4 regions of the Syntrophomonas erecta subsp. sporosyntropha genome follow, and region 2 is predicted to be linked to each of the others. Evidence: riboswitches for the same ligand, from Rfam matches in the RefSeq annotation. Region 2 holds a riboswitch; each other region holds the start of a gene.
What was found. Region 2 has a riboswitch for cyclic di-AMP ahead of ACZ5Q0_RS11255 (quaternary amine ABC transporter ATP-binding protein). Riboswitches for the same ligand answer to the same signal wherever they lie in the genome.
Positions count from the first base shown of each region.

Region 1 (4,596 bases), 1.4 Mb from region 2:
GATGACTATCAATAAAGTAAGAATAGCACAATGCCAAGGTTCCTTTAAAAAATCCTTCGATTCTTCCCTCTACTTTAAACCCCGCCTCCTGAAACAGATCATAACATTCCTGAGGAGCAAATGAGATTATTTTTCCCATATTATTGGCAATGGCCAGCTGTTTGGCATATATTAAATGACTGCTTTTAAGATATTGGTGGTTTAATATTTTAACCCTACTGTTTATTACATCTAAGAATAGCAATGTCCCGTCAATATCCTTATAAAAATCTTTATCTTTGTAAATAACTGTTCTCATTTAATAACTTGCCCTCCTGCCAATGCGAATATTGCCTTGAGGTATCAGCCGGGTTTTTTCATCCAGGTAAAGCTTTTCCAGGCCCTGACATTCAAATTTTTTGTATTCAGCACATATACCGCATTGTGTACATTCATGGCTTTGATCCTCTGGTTCACTGTAGGTGCAAATAATTCCCTCATAATTACGTAAAATGGTTTTCCTCGGTGATCTCGATATTAAATACTGGGGACCAACCGGTATTTTACCGCCCCCACCAGGTGCATCAACTACAAAGGTGGGAACTGCCAGTCCTGAAGTATGACCCCGCAGCATTTCGATAATCTCTATTCCTTTTGCTATAGAAGTTCTAAAATGTTCAATACCTTCGGAAAGATCGCATTGGTATAGATAGTAAGGTCTAACCCTAATCCGTACCAAACTTTGCACTAGTTTTTTTATAACATATGGACAATCATTCACATTTTTTAAAAGAACTGCTTGATTGCCTAGGGGAATTCCGGCATCTACCAGTTTACTGCAGGCCCGTTCAGACTCGAGAGTAATTTCTTTAGGGTGATTAAAATGAGTGTTAATCCACAGAGGTTGATACTTTTTAAGCATAGCGCATAGTTCATCTGTTATCCTCTGGGGCATAACTACCGGCGTGCGAGTACCAATACGTATAATCTCAATATGTTTTACGGCTCTCAAATTTCTAAGTATATATTCAATCCTTTTGTCTGGCAAACAGAAAGGATCACCTCCAGAGATTAGTACATCTCTGATTTCTGGATGTTCTTTGATGTAGTTAATGGCATTATTAATGTCTTCTATTGGTAAAGCCCGATCAGTTTGGCCAGCAAATCGTCTTCTGGTGCAATGACGACAATACATAGAGCATTGGTCCGTGACCAAAAGCAATACCCGATCTAGATACCTATGAGTAAGTCCTTTTACCGGTGAGTCAATTTCTTCATGCAGGGGATCCCTAGTCTCGTTTGGATTTATGTTTGTTTCCTTGCTGCTAGGCACTGCCTGCTTGCGTATCGGACATTTTGGATCATTTTTAGCCATGAGATTGGCATAATAAGGTGTTATAGCCATTCTTAAGGTTTTCAGGCCCTTACGGAGATTTTCTTTTTCCTCCCGGCTTAGATTTATCACTTGCTCAAGTTCCGCTACCGTAGAAATACGATTAGCCATTTGCCACTTCCAGTCATTCCAGTCAGCCAGGTTGATATCAGCACAATAGTTTGGCACTCTACAGGATGTGTTCATCTTGTCTCCTTTCTGTCCCCGGCAAGAAGAAAACCTAATAATGCATATGAAAACACAATACAGAGGGGAAAAGTTGGCGAAATTGCAGTTGGGTAAGAATTCATAAATCTTAATGACTACCATTGATTAGATATGGAAGATAGTTGCTAAATATAAATGGTTAAAAGAATTCTGAATAAATAAATGCCACAGAGCAACAGCTGTGGCATTAACTGCTCTTTCTTCTCAACGCTTACGGAATTAGCTGACGGATTCGGGTCGAAAAAGACTAAACCCTACCTGTGTTAAACAGGATTCACCCCAAAGGTTGGTTCTCCCGCTCGCTTTTGCGATTCAGCGTTTATATAATTGTTTTAACTTACCGGGAATATTCCTAAACAAAGTCGTCCCACGTATAACTCAATAAAAAGCCTTATTCCTTTTGCAAATAAAGATATTCTATTGAGTTGGTCGTATAAAAACCTGAACATACTTCCCTATTATAAGGCAAAATAGGCAAAATCCATTTTAACCTGTCTTATAACCTTGAATATACCACTGCAAGCATCTTCAGAAGCTCAGCCACATGCCGGAAACTACGGAAAAGTAAATAATACCGCCACTGGCAGTTTTATAAAGTTAATTAACCGGATTTTCGGTGTAAATGGTTGTCTGAAAAGTATCTAATCGTCCTTTACATTGAGCTCCTTTTTAGCTTTCCATAACGTAGTAATCACATCACATTTTAAAGTGATAAGTTCAGTATCAGCAGGGTTTTACATAAAATGGAATGTTCTTGTAATATTATCACCTAAACGTTAATTTAAGTCAAGTTAGGGGGACAAGGGGACAGGGGGGGACAGGGGGACAGGTTTGCTGTCCCATATACTTGTCCCCAATTATTGACTATTAAAGTGTTAACAACACCAGAACGCGGTACTAAAGAAAATACCCAGAATTAGCATAAACAGTCGGCAATAATTGCGGGGCAGATTATGAAAGGATGAATTTCGTAAGACCACAGTTTCGGTTTTTTAGGGATGGGACAGCAAACTTGTCCCCTTGTCCCCTAGATTATAGCGAAAATAGAAGGTTTAACTTAAATGTTTACCGAAGTCTATGTTCGGCAGGGTTTAATTTATTGCAAAATCATTTAAACAATAAACCAAAAATGTTATCACAATACAGGAAACGGGGGGTTGCTAATGAAAATATTGGCGGTAATGCAGTGGGAACTGCGGGAGAATCTACGTAACTATAAAGCGTTATTTTTATTGATGTTTATTTTTGGCGGCATCCTGATGGCTCTCTATACAGAAGTCGGTCCTACGGCTAATTCTACTAATGTTCTGGATCCTTTTTTTGAACTGTTTGCCGTACTCTGCCCTATGATCGGTATCTTTGCTGCCATGGATGCGGTAGTGGGGGAAAAGGAGAAGGGTACTCTGGAGCTAATTCTTTCTAAGCCTTTGCCCCGACGCTCCTTGCTTCTGGGCAAATTTTGGGCTTATGTACTGATGATTGTCCCCCTGCTGGTAGTAGAATTAATTGCCGCCTATTTCTGGGCCCAGATTTCCGGAATATCGCAATATCGATGGCAGCTTCCCATGCCCCCATTTAGCCAATGGCTGACCCTGGTGGCTATCGTAACTTGTGTGTCTTTGTTTTTTGTAGCCCTGACTACTTTGATTTCAATATTTGCCCCCACCACAGCCACTAGCGGTTTATGTGCTCTAGTCTTTATGGCACCTGCCCACCCACTGGGCGGGGAATTTCTAAGGCAAGTCGGCCAATTGCTGCATATTGATAGCTTCCAAGGATTACCCTTAATAGTAAAATTCTTTTTAAGCGTTTTTGCTAAGTTTCAAAAATTTGCTCTAACTCGTCCTAGTGATGCACTAATATGTTGTCTATCACTTTTAATCATGACCGTTGTCGTACTGCTCCTGAGTAGTTGGATCTTTGAGCGGCAAAATGTTACCTTTAGGAAATAGGGGGGAGTAATTTGAAAGACTTTGCGGTTGATGTTCAAGGTTTAAGCAAATGGTACGGCCCCTTAAAGGCAGTAGATAATATAAGTTTTCAGGTAAAACCGGGGACCTCTTTCGGATTATTAGGACTAAACGGAGCCGGTAAGACCACCACCTTTAAAATGTTGGTAAGTTTAATTCGTCCAGACAGTGGAACCGCACTAGTAGCAGGTTATGACGTGATAAGAGAACCGATGCAGGTGCGGGCCTATATTGGCTATGTGCCTGAAAATCCCGCCTTTTATCCCCGTATGACTACTTTGGAAACCCTGCGCTACTTATGCCGTCTGTTGGATATTTCTATGAGCGAACAACAGCGGCGTATTGATTCTGTTCTAGAACTGGTAGGACTGATGGACAAAAAACATGCCCATATCGGGGGGTATTCCCGCGGCATGCGCCACCGTTTAGGCTTGGCCCAAGCTTTATTATCGGAACCCCAAATCCTTTTTCTGGACGAACCTACCCTGGGGTTAGATCCATTGGGGGCCAAAAATATGCGGGACTTAATCCTTCGCCTGCGGCAGGAAAGGGAAGTTACCGTATTAATGTCCTCTCACATACTGCCCGAAGTGGAAAGCATCTGTGATGTGGTTGGTATATTTGACCACGGTCGCCTGGTAGCCTTAGACTCTATTGAACACCTTCGCAGTACCTCCAGTAACAGCATGAATATTGAATTAGTTATGACTCGGCCTAATACGCAGGTGGTGCAGGCATTGCGAAACATTCCTGGAATTAATCAAGTAAAAGCAAACGGTTCAAAACTAGATATTAATGCAACCAAAGATAGCGACCTGCGCCCCCTAATTATATCTGAAGTAGTCGCCCACAACGGGAAAATACTCTCCTTTGGCCTTAAGGAAAACAGCCTGGAGGATATTTTGTTGCGTCTGGTAGAAACCGGATCTGCTGATGGAAGCAATAATGGTTCTACCCACACTTCCTAGCGGGACAAGGGGGACAAGGGGACAGGTTTGCTGTCCCACTCCACTTGCCCACATCACTTGTTCCTAATCATTGACCTTA
Region 1 is NZ_AP042459.1:931,564-936,159, forward strand. It holds gene ablB (putative beta-lysine N-acetyltransferase) at 1-298, opposite strand, end outside; gene kamA (lysine 2,3-aminomutase) at 299-1,483, opposite strand; cyclic di-AMP (ydaO/yuaA leader) riboswitch at 1,773-1,907, opposite strand; gene ACZ5Q0_RS04350 (ABC transporter permease) at 2,743-3,531, shown strand; gene ACZ5Q0_RS04355 (ABC transporter ATP-binding protein) at 3,543-4,517, shown strand.
Region 1: another riboswitch for cyclic di-AMP. It lies ahead of kamA (lysine 2,3-aminomutase); the one in region 2 lies ahead of ACZ5Q0_RS11255 (quaternary amine ABC transporter ATP-binding protein).

Region 2 (4,596 bases):
AGGATTGTAATATATTGCCGTAAGGGAGAATGGGAAAATGATAAGACGGAGAGAAAAATCATCGGAGACAGATTCTTTCATTAATATATATAAGAAAATACATACGGAAAAGAAAACTACCGGGTTAGCCAGGGTAGTAGCCGGACTACTGGGCATTCTTTTTTTACTATCCAGTATGGCTATACCGGTTAGTGCGGCACAACCGGCAGATGAATCGGGTAAAGTATACTTAATTCTAGTGGATAAGTTATCTATTTATGATATATCACCGCAATCTACCCCGCATCTTACTAGACTGATAGACAATGGTGCGGTAGGTTTAGCCAGCAATCGTACCCTACGGGGGCGTAATAATATGGATACTAGTATTACTATGGGAGCAGGGAATATTGGCCGGGTATATGGCAACGGTATTATGGCTTATAACCATGATGAGTATGTAACGGAACGCCGGCAAAATGCCCGGGATTTGTACCGTAAATCAACCGGATTTGATCCTGGAATGAGTTCCTGCCTGCTGGTTAATCTACCAGAAATATATATAGGTATGGAGAAAGAGAAGGTAACTACTCTTCCTGGGGCTATGGGAGAGGTTTTACGGTTGAATAACCATCCGGTCTGTGTGCTGGGCAATGGTGATAATTCCGAACAGCATTTGCGGGCCGGTGTAGTAGTTGCAATGGATAGCCGTGGGCAGGTACCTCTGGGAGATGTTGGTCCTGATACGATTTTAAATAATCCTACCAGTTTTCTGAGCCGGGAAACTAATTATAACCATCTTCTCCAACAGATAGATATTTATAATGATCAGGCTGATTTATTTGTAGTCGATCTTTCCGATTTAGCCCGGCTAGATGTGGAAGCTAATACCGTTTTTCCAATGATTGCTGAGCAGGAAAAACAAAAGCGGCTTAGTTTAATAGATAATTTTGTGCATCAAATTGAAAAAAATATGAATCCAACCCGGGATAATCTGCTGGTGGTAAGTTTATCACCAGCCCGGGAGCAGATAGGAAATAAAAATCTTTTTACTCCGGTAATTGCCTATGGAGAAGGTATAGAAAGGGGGTTTCTAACCTCTTCAGCGACTCGCCGGGATTATGTGGTAGCCAATACAGATATTGCTCCCACAGTTTTAAAATACTTTGGATTAAATGATCAGACGGGTACAATGATTGGTCGTCCCTTTATTACCACCCCGGCTGATGGAAATAACTTGCAGGCCGCCCAGGATTTGTGCAGCCTTACCAGTACAGTAAATCGCTTACGAGTTCCTCTCATTAAGGGGTATGTAGTATTACAAATCATTATAATTCTCTTAGCACTGGCATCTATATTCTGGTTAAAGGAAATTAGTCGATTTGTAGAGATGGCAATTGTAGCTTTGGTAGCTTTTCCTCTAGTTCTATTGCCACTGGGGAAATTACCGGCCGGCCCTGACTGGATGTATATGCTGGTAGCCATAGCAGCCACCATTTTTATAAGCTGGGCATTAATGCGTTTGTTTCAGGGCAATGCTTTCACGTCATTTTTTGCGCTCAGTTTGGGCACCGTGGTGCTGCTAAGTTTTGATCTTCTTACTGGGACTAGTATGATTCAAAGTTCGGTACTTGGGTATGATCCTATGGCTGGTGCCCGTTATTATGGAATTGGAAATGAATATATGGGTATCCTGCTGGGGAGTACCATCGCTACTGCAGCAATTTTTTATGAAAGGTTTAAAGGGCGTAGCGGCCTGTTACTAGTTGCTTTGCTTTTCGCCTTCGAGTCTTATTTAATCGCCTCTCCTTACCTGGGGGCTAATTCGGGAGGTATGCTGGCGGGTCCCTTTGCTTTTTTAGTTACTTTTCTCCTATTAGGAGAAGTTAGAATGCGTCCGCGTACAGTTCTGGCTGCTCTGGGAGTTGCGGTATTGATATTGGCCAGTGTAGCTTTTTATGATATGACCCGATCGGTAGAACTGCAGACCCATATTGGCAGGGCAGCTAATCAAATTGCCTCCGGGGGATGGACCCAGGGATTGATTATTATTATGCGCAAACTGGCCATGAATTTAAAACTGATCCGCTATACGATCTGGAGCTGGGTTTTTATAGTAATATTATTAGTTTTAGCCTTACTGGTATATAGACCGGTAGGTGCTATGGCACAGTTGCGCCAGGAGAGACCTTATATTGTTAAGGGATTTGGAGGGATTATTACTGGAGCATTGGTGGCTCTAGCCGTTAATGACTCGGGTATTGTAGCAGCTTCAACGACTAGTATTTATTTGGTAGTACCTCTTTTGATATTGATGTTGCAATGGCATAAGCGTATTTTTAATTTAACAGAAAGACTACTAGACAGTCCTGATCAAGGGGAGGCAGCCGATGAAAACGGGGCCTAAAGGTAAGTTAGAAGAACGGAGAATTACCCGCCTGAAAATAAAAAACAGCCTGTTAGGAATAATTACTGCACTAATAATAATTTTTTTAGTGGCTAATCCGGGTGGTTGCAGTGATCGGTTAGTCAGGTGGCTGACAGGCTAATAACCAGCCGGGGTAAGAAACATGGTATTTTATTAACCCCGGTTTTTTATCCAGTATTATCCCGGCTTAAGATGATGTAAGTAAACCTCACTTTAAGTACCAGTCTTTTGGACCTTAAGGTGCCCCGGATAGAGAATTATTTAATCATTTCGTTGGTGCTTTGCAGCAGGTTTTCATACCCTCTAACCAAGGGTGTCTTAGGAATTTGCCTCATAGACCAGCTAATGGTCCGATTTTTAAGGAAAAGCTGCCTCTTTTGTTTACAACTCTTCTCTTTGTTTTTGAAACCTTTTGCAATATATGCCTATAATATTTAAGTAGTCATAAATTAATAGTATATTCTACAACTTTATTAAGGCCGGATAGCCATTCTCTTATGCTGAATCCTGAACACCCGGTTCAGGAGCGGGGGAACCATCTGTTATTGGGGTGAATCCATTTATGGTAGGGCTTCCTAGCCCAAACCCGTCAGCTAACTTCGCAAGCAGTCATAGGGGAGAATGGGATAACTGGTGTCTTTAAATCACTTCTAACTAGGTTATACCTATCTTTGAAGGCATCCTATTTCCCATAATTTTTAAAACACTTAAACCTGGCACTGCTTTAATACGGTGATAGTTAGCACTCGTATATTTTTATGACGTTTTATATTTTTTAATAAAAAGGAATGATGCCGTATAGAGAAAATTCGAGTAAATAATCTTACCAAGATTTACGGAAATAATCCGGGAAAAGCGTTGGAATTAGTAAAAAAAGGGGTTCCTAGTGACGAAATTCGCCAACGCACCAGACAGGTAGTTGGTATCCGTAATATAGACCTTACAGTCAACGAAGGTGAAAGCTTTGTGATTATGGGTCTTTCCGGGAGTGGCAAATCAACCCTGTTGCGTTGTATTAATTGTTTAATAAAGGCTACTGATGGTCAAATCATTATTGATGGAGAAGATATTACCCGTATGTCATCAGCAGATCTGGTAAATATTCGCCGTAAAAAGATGGCTATGGTATTTCAGCGTTTTGCCCTTTTACCTAATCGTTCTATTCTAAATAATGTGGCCTATGGGTTAGAAGTTCAGGGGGTGCCCCGGGAAAAACGGTATGCTGGGGCTCTACAGGCTATTGAAATGGTAGGCTTAAAAGGCTGGGAAGATTATTATCCCCAAAACTTAAGTGGAGGTATGCAACAAAGGGTAGGCATAGCCCGGGCTCTAGCTACCGATCCCGATATTCTGTTGATGGACGAGCCTTTTAGTGCCCTGGATCCTTTAATCCGCCAGGAAATGCAGGATGAACTGCTGGAAATTCAGGGTAAACTCCATAAAACTATCGTTTTTATTACCCACGATCTGGATGAAGCCTTAAAAATAGGGGATAGAATTGCCCTGATGAAAGATGGGCACATGGTGCAAATGGGACAGCCGGAGGATATTCTATTGTCTCCGGCCACTGAATATGTAGCCCGTTTTGTGGAAAATGTTAACCGCAGCAAAGCTCTTACAGCTGGTTCAGTTATGGTTAAACCTCGTTCTATCGTTTATCCCAAAGATGGGCCCCGGACGGCTCTCCATTTAATGGAAAAGCATGGTATTTCCATGGTATTTGTGACTGATCGAATAGGAAAACTCCTGGGCTATATCCAGGCTGATGAGGCGCTGGCTATTGCCGAAAAAGGTGAAAAACAGTTAGGTAATATAATTCAGAATGATATACCTCTAGCCTCACCGGATACTCTACTTTCCGATCTGATGGAAGTAGTGGCCCATACTAAAGTACCAGTTGCGGTAGTGGATGAGAATAAGATTTTAAGGGGTGTCCTGGTACGAGGGTCAGTAATAGCTGGTCTGGCCGGGGAAAGAGGTGGAAATAATGAATAATATTTTGGGCACCAGTTTTCTATATATAGAAGGAATTCCCCGCATTCCCTTAAGGGAATGGACTGACCAGGCCATAGATTATCTTACCTTGCATTGTTCTGATACTACTCAAGCTATCGCCGAATTTTTACGTACCCATATTGTTAATTTGCAGGATATGATGATTAGCCTTCCGCCGGAAGTTATTATCATCA
Region 2 is NZ_AP042459.1:2,295,197-2,299,792, forward strand. It holds gene ACZ5Q0_RS11245 (hypothetical protein) at 38-2,386, shown strand; gene ACZ5Q0_RS11250 (hypothetical protein) at 2,370-2,528, shown strand; cyclic di-AMP (ydaO/yuaA leader) riboswitch at 2,896-3,030, shown strand; gene ACZ5Q0_RS11255 (quaternary amine ABC transporter ATP-binding protein) at 3,266-4,402, shown strand; gene ACZ5Q0_RS11260 (ABC transporter permease) at 4,395-4,596, shown strand, end outside.

Region 3 (4,596 bases), 210 kb from region 2:
GAATACTAAATTTCTTGTCCTTATACATGGCACAAAATGTGCATCTATTATGTGTGCAGCCGATTGTACACTGCAGGATATAACTTCTAGCTTCGCTAGGTGGTCGAAATATATTCCCCTCATATCGCATGTTTCCATCCTCCTTTTTATCTATTTTATACAAAAACAACAAGTAAGTGAAACCATTTACATAATATCGAATTTAATCTAGCCATATTTTCTCCGGTTATTATCAAACTATAATAGGTGCAAGTAAAGAAGGAGGTAATTTTGATGGCAAGAAAACAAGGCATTATGTCCGAAGAATTAAAATACGAAATTGCCCGTGAGCTGGGAGTCTATGACACCGTCGCCCGGGAAGGTTGGGGTGGCGTTAGTTCCCGTGATTGCGGGAATATTGTAGCCAAAGCCATAGAAATGGCAGAAAGAAGTCTTGCCCAAAATAACCAGATGCGTTAAAAACACTTGCACCATTCGGGGGTTTTTCCCCCGAACATATTTATATTTACCTGGCAGCCGACAGGAGGTGGTCAAATGATAACCGGAAGTACTCCTTTAGAAGATGCTCTGGCGATCCCTGGTGCACACCAGGTTTTTCAGAAATACGGAATTGCCTGTGTGGGCTGAATGGGGCTTAGATTTGAAACCGTCGAGCAGGGAGCTCGCGCTCACCGGGTACCTCTGGAAAAACTGTTAAGAGACCTGCGTCAGCTGGAAAGTGAAAATAAGGGGTAATTACCCCTTATTTTATTGCGCCCAACTATACAGTACCGATATGATATTAAAATTATTATAACTCCAGGTCAGGATATTTTAATATTTTTCCTTCCCAGGTACGTAGAGTAATTTCGCTATTATCTAAAGAAATTAAATATTCCGGTAATATAGGAGTTTTGCCTAGTCCACCCGGTGCATTGATAATGTAAGTTGGAACTGCCATACCCGAAGTATAGCCCCGTAGTTGCCTCATGATGTCTATCCCTGTTTCTACCCGGGTAATAAAATGCGAAGTTCCCTGCACTTGTTTAGCATGAAATATATAATAAGGTTTAACTCGAATCTTTAACAATTCCTGATTAAGTTTTTTCATAATATGAGCAGAATCATTAATACCTTTTAAAAGAACTGCCTGATTGCCCAGCACTACTCCAGCTTTAATTAATTTATCACAAGCTTTTTTGGCTTCAGGGGTTATCTCCTGAGGGGCATTAAACTGAGTATTAATATAAATAGGCGGATGTTTTTCCAATATAGCACACAGTTCCGGTGTTATCCGCTGGGGCAGGGTTGCCAGAACACGAGTACCAATACGCTTAATTTCCACATGATCCATAGAATCCAGTTCAGTTAAAATCCACTCCAACATTGTATTACTAAGCATCAGGGTATCACCACCAGTAATAAGCACATCCCTTATTTCCCGGTTTTTACGTACATAATCCAGAGCTTCGGCTAATTCCCGACGAGTAATATGCTCATCATGTTCCCCGAAATTCCTCCTCCGCTGGCAATGACGGCAATACATAGCACACTGGTTGGTGACATTAATAATCAATCGATCCGGGTAGCGACGGGTAACACGGGGGGCCGGATTAGTTACAGTCTCACCCATAGGATCTGGATTACCGGATTGATCCTGGGCTTCGCAAATATCTGGTACGGCTTGTTTATATATGGGAGATTGCCGGTAATTTGCAAAATCAATTAAACTTAAATAATATGGAGAAACCGCCCAGCGAAACTGAGCTGACAGTTCCTGTAATTCAATTTTTTCCTGCCTGCTTAAAGGAATAAAATTTCCTAAAACCCCTACATCACAAATGCGATGCTTCATTTGCCAGATCCAGCTATCCCAATCTTCCTCATTTCCTCCAAAATAATCTAGTATCCTGGCTTTGTTTTTACGGGTACGTTCAGCCATGCGAAAACCGGTTTCCAATGCTGGTTCAATCTCCAGATAATCAGTAATCTGTTGTTTCAGTTCAGCCGCCCTTTGTAATGATAAATCACGATTCATGCTCTCTTCCCTGGTCAAAAAAAACCCTCCTTTTTATATGATAAAAATGGAGGGTTTTTTGGCATACATATGTGTACAATTATAAAATCACCCTCCCTTAGTACGCTTACGAAGTTAGCTGTCGGGTTAGGGCCAAGGGTAGCCCCTCAGGTAAACCTGACTCACCCCAAATTTGGGTCCCCCGCTCTGTGGATTTACAGATTAAGCGTCAGAACATAAATAATGTTCTAGCCATATTATACCGAATAATCGTTTACCATTTCAATCGTTCTTTCCCGTTTTATGCCATTTATTTATAACGTTTAATATCCAGTAGATTAACACCACCCCAAAAGCAGCAGCTACTGAAGCATTTTTTAGGCCTGCACCAATTAAAATCCCCATTATAGAAGTAAGCCACAGGGAAGTGGCAGCTGGCATACCCTCTACTCGCCGATCTTCAGTAACCCAGATTAATCCCGTTCCAATAAACCCCAGGGCCGAAATTACCTGGGCTGCTAACCTACCAGGATCACTAAACCACGGACCTATATACATTTTATAAAATTCCGTAGAAACTATGGTAACCAGAGTTGCTCCCAGGCAGGTAACCGTAAAGAGCCTGATAGTTCTGGAGTCACTATTAAACATTCCTATAACCAACCCTACCAGTCCTGCTATAAGTAACCGCCCGGAATAATCATATAACATTTATACCACCCTATAATTAGGGGCCTCCTTAGTAATAAACACATCATGGGGGTGGCTTTCGGTCAGACCGGCATTAGTAATACGTATAAATTTAGATTTGGTTTTCATTCCCTCAATGTTAGCCACACCACAATATCCCATCCCCGCCCTTAGTCCGCCGATGAGCTGGAATATGGTTTCCGATACATAGCCTTTATAAGGTACTCTTCCTTCAATACCCTCAGGCACCAGCTTTTTTGCATCCTCCTGGAAATACCGATCACTGCTACCTTCCACCATGGCACCTAATGACCCCATACCCCGGTATACCTTGTAGCTGCGTCCCTGAAGAATAACTACTTCTCCAGGACTTTCTTCCGTACCCGCCAGTAAGTTACCCAACATGACAACATCAGCTCCGGCAGCAATAGCCTTAGCAATGTCACCCGAATGTTTTATACCCCCATCGGCTATGATAGGAATATTATATTTAGCTGCTACCCCTGCACAGTCCATAACGGCTGTAATCTGGGGTACACCAATCCCTGCTACTACCCGGGTAGTACATATGGACCCAGGACCAATCCCCACTTTAACAGCATCTACACCCGCCTGGATAAGTTCTTCAGTGGCCTCGCCAGTAGCTACATTACCAGCGATTAAATCCAGTTCCGGGAATTTCCTTTTGATGTCCTTGACCATATTAATGACACCTACTGAATGGCCATGGGCTGTATCAACCACAACAACATCCACACCAGCCTTTTTCAATGCTTCCACTCTTTCAAAGGTGTCTTTAGTTACTCCTACGGCTGCCCCCACCAGTAGACGCCCCCTATGATCTTTAGCAGCATGAGGGTATTTAATATTCTTTTCAATATCCTTTATGGTAATAAGGCCCATTAAGTTAAAATAATCATCTACCAGGGGTAGTTTTTCGATTTTGTATTGGCGCAGGATATCCATAGCTTGATCAAGGGTAGTATCAACTGGAGCAGTTACCAGTCCTTCACTAGTCATTACATTGCGTATAGGCTGGTTAAAATCCGTCTCAAAGCGAATATCACGGTTAGTAATAATACCTACCAGTTTACGCCCCTCGGTTATTGGTACTCCGGAAATACGGTAATGTTCCATTATATCCAGGGCATCCTGGATCATGTCATCAGGAGACAAATAGAAGGGATCAGTAATTACACCATGTTCCGATCTTTTCACCCGATCAACCATTTTCGCCTGTTCCTCGATGGACATGTTTTTGTGTATAATGCCAAGTCCACCTTCACGTGCCAGGGCTATTGCCATACGGGTTTCGGTAACCGTATCCATTCCGGCACTTATGATTGGTACTTCCAACCGCAGGTTCCTGGTCAATCGGGTAGAAACATCTACTTGACTGGGAAGAATCTCCGACCTGCCCGGTATAAGTAATACATCGTCAAAGGTGAGACCTTCCTTGTAAATTTTATTCATCTTCGCCTGGTCCTCCTTCGGAAATTTAGGTTATATTACAGTATTATAATAAAAATTGCAAGATAACTATAGGGATGTTTATTTAAGAAGGGGCCATTATTTGCATTCCGCAGGATATAATAACTTAATCGTAGTATACCCCATACTGAATATTTCGTAAAACTTTAAATTTACTATTGATATTCTGCTTAAACTATCATTAGCCGGATGAAATAAATAAACACGTTGATCACAAACCATAACGGAAAATTCCCCAACAAAAAAGGGACTTAGTCGCCCCCTTCAACTGAACTAATTCCATAACGGAAGAAATGTTCTTTTAATCTTTCTATGGTCTGCTGGCTAACCGTAAATTTCCAAGCCATTTCTTCACTTGATAGACCGTTTTTTAAACATTCAATAAATTGATCATAATCTACACCGGCTTCCCTGACCAT
Region 3 is NZ_AP042459.1:2,500,378-2,504,973, reverse strand. It holds gene ACZ5Q0_RS12245 (radical SAM protein) at 1-130, opposite strand, end outside; gene ACZ5Q0_RS12240 (small, acid-soluble spore protein, alpha/beta type) at 274-459, shown strand; gene eam (glutamate 2,3-aminomutase) at 791-2,017, opposite strand; cyclic di-AMP (ydaO/yuaA leader) riboswitch at 2,105-2,235, opposite strand; gene ACZ5Q0_RS12230 (MgtC/SapB family protein) at 2,279-2,707, opposite strand; gene guaB (IMP dehydrogenase) at 2,708-4,159, opposite strand; gene ACZ5Q0_RS12220 (helix-turn-helix domain-containing protein) at 4,429-4,596, opposite strand, start outside.
Region 3: another riboswitch for cyclic di-AMP. It lies ahead of eam (glutamate 2,3-aminomutase); the one in region 2 lies ahead of ACZ5Q0_RS11255 (quaternary amine ABC transporter ATP-binding protein).

Region 4 (4,596 bases), 200 kb from region 2:
GGGTCAGTCTACGGACAGAAGGCATCCCCATCCCCCGGGCAGCTTCCACAACTCCCCGTGGAACACCTTTAATTCCCGCATAAGTATTCCGCAAAATCGGCAGTAAAGAATAAAGCCATAGAGCAAAAACGGCCGTATTAAATCCCAGACCTAAAATGGCGAAGAATAAGGCTAGAATTGCTATACTGGGAACTGTTTGACCAACATTAACCACATTTTCAATAACGGCACCTATGCCCTGGAATTTTGGTCTGGTTAGCATGATTCCTAAAGGAACTGCGGTCACTATAGCAGCTATAGAAGAGACTAATACCATGACAATATGCTGTTTGGTCAGTAAGAAAATCTGATCATACGTAATGATACGAGCTGCCATTCCCCCTCCCGGGTGATTAACAAAATATATGGTAGTAAAAATACCCATAACTGTGAAAAGTACCACCGGTCCCCAATCGCTGATTATTCTTTTAAGCCGCATCGTCTTTCATCAACTCCAGTAAACAGGAGAAAGTTATCAGCCCACAGGGGGAGTAGTTGTCATCGACAATTATCACATAGCGTTCCCCGTAATTAAGCATAGTCGCCAGGGCATCACCCAATGTAGCCTCTGCATCTATTACACACCCACCTGGTTCCATAACATCTGCAACTCTAGCCCGCTTTTTTAAACCGGCCAGGATATTTTTTGTAACTATACCTACTAATCTACCACCATCATCTACTACAGGCACAGCCGGGAATTGTGCTCTAATCAGAATATCTTTAGCAGTATCCATTGAACTATTTACCTTTAGGGGGTGAACCGGCTGATTTTTTATTACTTCCCGGATTTTAATCAGGTTCAGACGCTTTATAGTACGATTACCACCAATTAAAGCGGAGACAAAATCATCTTTCGGTTCACTTAATATTTTATCCGGACTGTCGTGCTGAACTAAATGACCAGCCCGCATAACCGCAATAGTATCTCCCATCTTAATGGCCTCATCTATGTCATGAGTTACAAAAACCACGGTTTTCTTTAATTTTTCCTGTAGTTTTAAAAACTGGTTTTGCAGATGGGTCCGAGTTATGGGGTCAACTGCGCCGAAAGGTTCGTCCATCAGTAGAATAGCAGGATCAGCAGCTAAAGCACGGGCTACCCCCACTCTTTGTCTCTGCCCTCCACTAAGGCTGGCTGGTTTGCGATCTCTATATTCAGCCGGATCTAATCCAACCAGGTGGAGCAAGTCATCAACCCGGTTTTGAATCTTTCTTTCCGGCCATTTCTTTTCCCGAGGAACTGTTGCTACATTATCAGCGATAGTCATGTGGGGAAATAGACCAATTTCCTGGATAACATAACCAATATTTTGACGCAACTTCACCGGATCTATCTGCTGGTTATCCTGTCCATTAATGTAAATAGATCCATGGGTTGGATTGACCAGACGGTTAATCATTTTCATAGTAGTGGTCTTCCCACATCCGGAAGAACCTACTAAAACACAAGTTTCGCCCCGGGTAATATGCAGATCTAAGTTACTTACTGCCGGTATATCCTGGTTTTTGTACTTTTTAGTAACTCCTTGCAGACGTATCATTATTAATACCTCCTTCCCTAGATTTGCGATCTAGTTTCTACCCATTTTAATAATTGATCTAATACAACTGCTAAAAGGGAAACGCAAACTGCTCCTACCAGGACAGCATTTATATTCCATTGAGAAATGCCCCGGAATATAAACTCTCCCAGGCCCCCAGCTCCTACCACTGAGGCAATAGCTGCGATTCCCACTATCATAACCACTGCAGTTCTTATGCCGGCCATAATAATTGGCCAAGCTAATGGCAACTTGATGCGGCGTATAATATTCAATTCGTTCATACCCATTCCATGGGCGGCTTCTATTATGGCTGGATCAATTTCGACAATACCGGTATGAGTATTTCTTACTACTGGTAGGAGGCAATAGAGGATAAGGGTTAAAACACCCGTTTTAAAACCTATACCAAAGAAAGGCAAAAGTAATCCAAATAAGGCCAGGCTAGGAATAGTCATTATAACCTGGCACACATAAAGGACGATCCGGGCCAAAAATTTATAGTAGCTTATTAATAGGCCCAATACTATCCCTATAGCAACTGCAATAAAAACTGCTACTATTACTAAAAGACAATGTTCCCAGCTAAGCTGCAGAATTTTATCACCATTAGCAATAACATAGCCTGCAAAGCTATTGGCAAACGTACCATATATGAACATGTAAATAACACCATCCTAGAATTGGGAAACAGAAGTGCATAAGCGAGATGTATATCGGTAATTTACATCCTTGCTACGCTTACGAGGTTAGCTGACGGGTTCGGGTCGTAAGGTAACCCTACCACCAGGTGGTTTCACCCCAATATACGGTTTCCCCGCTTCTTCATGACCAAAGTCATGGAAATGACTGGATCATGGAAAGAATTCAGCGTTGTTCTGGTTCCATAATATAAATGATAACAGATTATCTGCAAGCTTGTCGAAAGCAAACCAGGGCCCATTTAAGCGGTAAAACCTTGTAGCCAGGAGGGTAAAAGGTAAAAATAGGGTGTTCTAACATTCTATGGTGATATAGAAGCTTATGTAATAAAATACGGCGAAAAAGCCCTGTTTCCCATTTACTTCCTGGCAGTTTCCGAACCTCAGCCGGCTTTTTTAATACCAACTGTAGTTTGCTTATTTCAGCAGGCTTGGTTATAAACATCACTTTACTACCAATTTCTAATACTATGCAGGCCACCTGTCTGCTATAGAGAAAATGCTTAGTAGTTTTTAACTGTCGCCACTTTAGTACTAGATCTAAAAATAACCGGCCCATCTTAAAACCAAACAACTCCCCGGAGGCATCATGTGCTATACTGGTGAAAAATGCAAACAGGAGATGAAATGGCGCGTGAAATACATTGTAATACTAGCCGATGGAATGGCAGATGAGCCCATTCCTGAACTTAACCATAAGACACCGCTGCAATATGCCCATACCCCCCATATAGATGGACTGGCCCCTCGATCAACTATCGGTATGGTAAGAACCATACCCCGAAACCTGGCACCAGGAAGTGATGTTGCTAACCTTAGTGTAATGGGTTATGACCCTGCTATTTATTATACAGGCCGTTCTCCTTTGGAAGCGGTCAGTATGGGGGTAAATTTGTCCCCCCATGATCTGGCATTACGCTGCAACCTGGTTACCTTGTCCGAAACACCAGTCTATGCTAACCGCACGATGGTTGATTATAGTGCTGGGGAAATACCTTCTAATGAATCATCACTATTAATTAAGACTTTGCAGGATGAGCTAGGCAACCAGGATTTCCATTTTCACCCTGGTATTAGTTATCGTCACCTGTTGGTGTGGAAAGATGGTGCCGAAAGAAATATGTCGTTAACCCCACCCCATGATATTAGTGGCCGCTCTATTGGTGATTACCTGCCCGCGGGACAGGATGGCCATATCCTTTTGGATTTTATGGAAAAAAGTGCCCGGATATTATCTTCCCATCCCATCAACCTGGCCCGGGAAAAAGCCGGGAAAAAACCGGCCAATTCTGTATGGTTCTGGGGAGAAGGGGTATGCCCCTCCCTCACTACCTTTAAGGAACGCTATAGTCTAAACGGTTCGGTAGTAGCCGCTGTAGACCTGATTAAAGGATTAGGAAAATGTGCGGGTCTTAAGCCCATAAAAGTGGAAGGTGCTACTGGCGGGGTGAAGACTAATTTTTATGGTAAAGCCCAGGCTGCCCTGGAGGAGTTAAAAAAGGGGCAGGACTTTGTTTACATCCATATTGAATCACCTGATGAATCCGGACACCAGGGTAACCTGACCTCTAAAATATGGAGTATCGAGCAGATTGATAAACTGGTGGTAGCTCCAATTATCAATGCGATCCCGGCTCTGGAGCCAGTACGGATTATGCTGCTTCCTGATCATCCTACCCCGCTATCTACTATGACTCACAGTAGTGAACCTGTACCCTTCCTCATTTATGACAGCCGGCAGGAGGATACCAACAGCCCGGGAGAGTATAACGAAGCAGCCGCCGCCCAGGGACCCTTTGTTGAACCCGGACATACCTTGATGGATTTATTTATCCACAAATAATAACAGGACCGATCTCCGGTCCTGTTTATTTATTATATTATTATAAGCTGGCCTTACCTAGTAGGGTATGGAATCATTTCTGGTCTGCCTATTTATTTTTTATGTTAAGCAGGTTAAGCACAGTAGCAGGCATATTTTCTGTGGTGGTTACCTTATTATGAAGAACAGGACGCTGCTCCAGACCTGCTATGCCGGCCGGGATCTTAAGACCTGTACCAGTAGATAAAAGCCTTAGCAGAGAAAATTCATCCTTACCAGCACGCATTTCCGGAGATAAAACTGCTTTAGCTACACTGCTGCCAAACTTAAATGGGCTGGCGGTAGAAGCAATAACTGCTGGAATCTGTGCCCCACCATGTTTTAAGAACTTTTGGTACACATTACATGCTACTGCAGTATGAGTATCCAGCAAATAGCGGTACTTATCCCAGCCCAGCTTAATGGTAGCCAGCGTTTCTTCATCAGTGGC
Region 4 is NZ_AP042459.1:2,099,567-2,104,162, reverse strand. It holds gene ACZ5Q0_RS10240 (ABC transporter permease) at 1-478, opposite strand, end outside; gene ACZ5Q0_RS10235 (betaine/proline/choline family ABC transporter ATP-binding protein) at 468-1,583, opposite strand; gene ACZ5Q0_RS10230 (ABC transporter permease) at 1,601-2,245, opposite strand; cyclic di-AMP (ydaO/yuaA leader) riboswitch at 2,307-2,466, opposite strand; gene ACZ5Q0_RS10225 (cofactor-independent phosphoglycerate mutase) at 2,919-4,127, shown strand; gene thrC (threonine synthase) at 4,216-4,596, opposite strand, start outside.
Region 4: another riboswitch for cyclic di-AMP. It lies ahead of ACZ5Q0_RS10230 (ABC transporter permease); the one in region 2 lies ahead of ACZ5Q0_RS11255 (quaternary amine ABC transporter ATP-binding protein).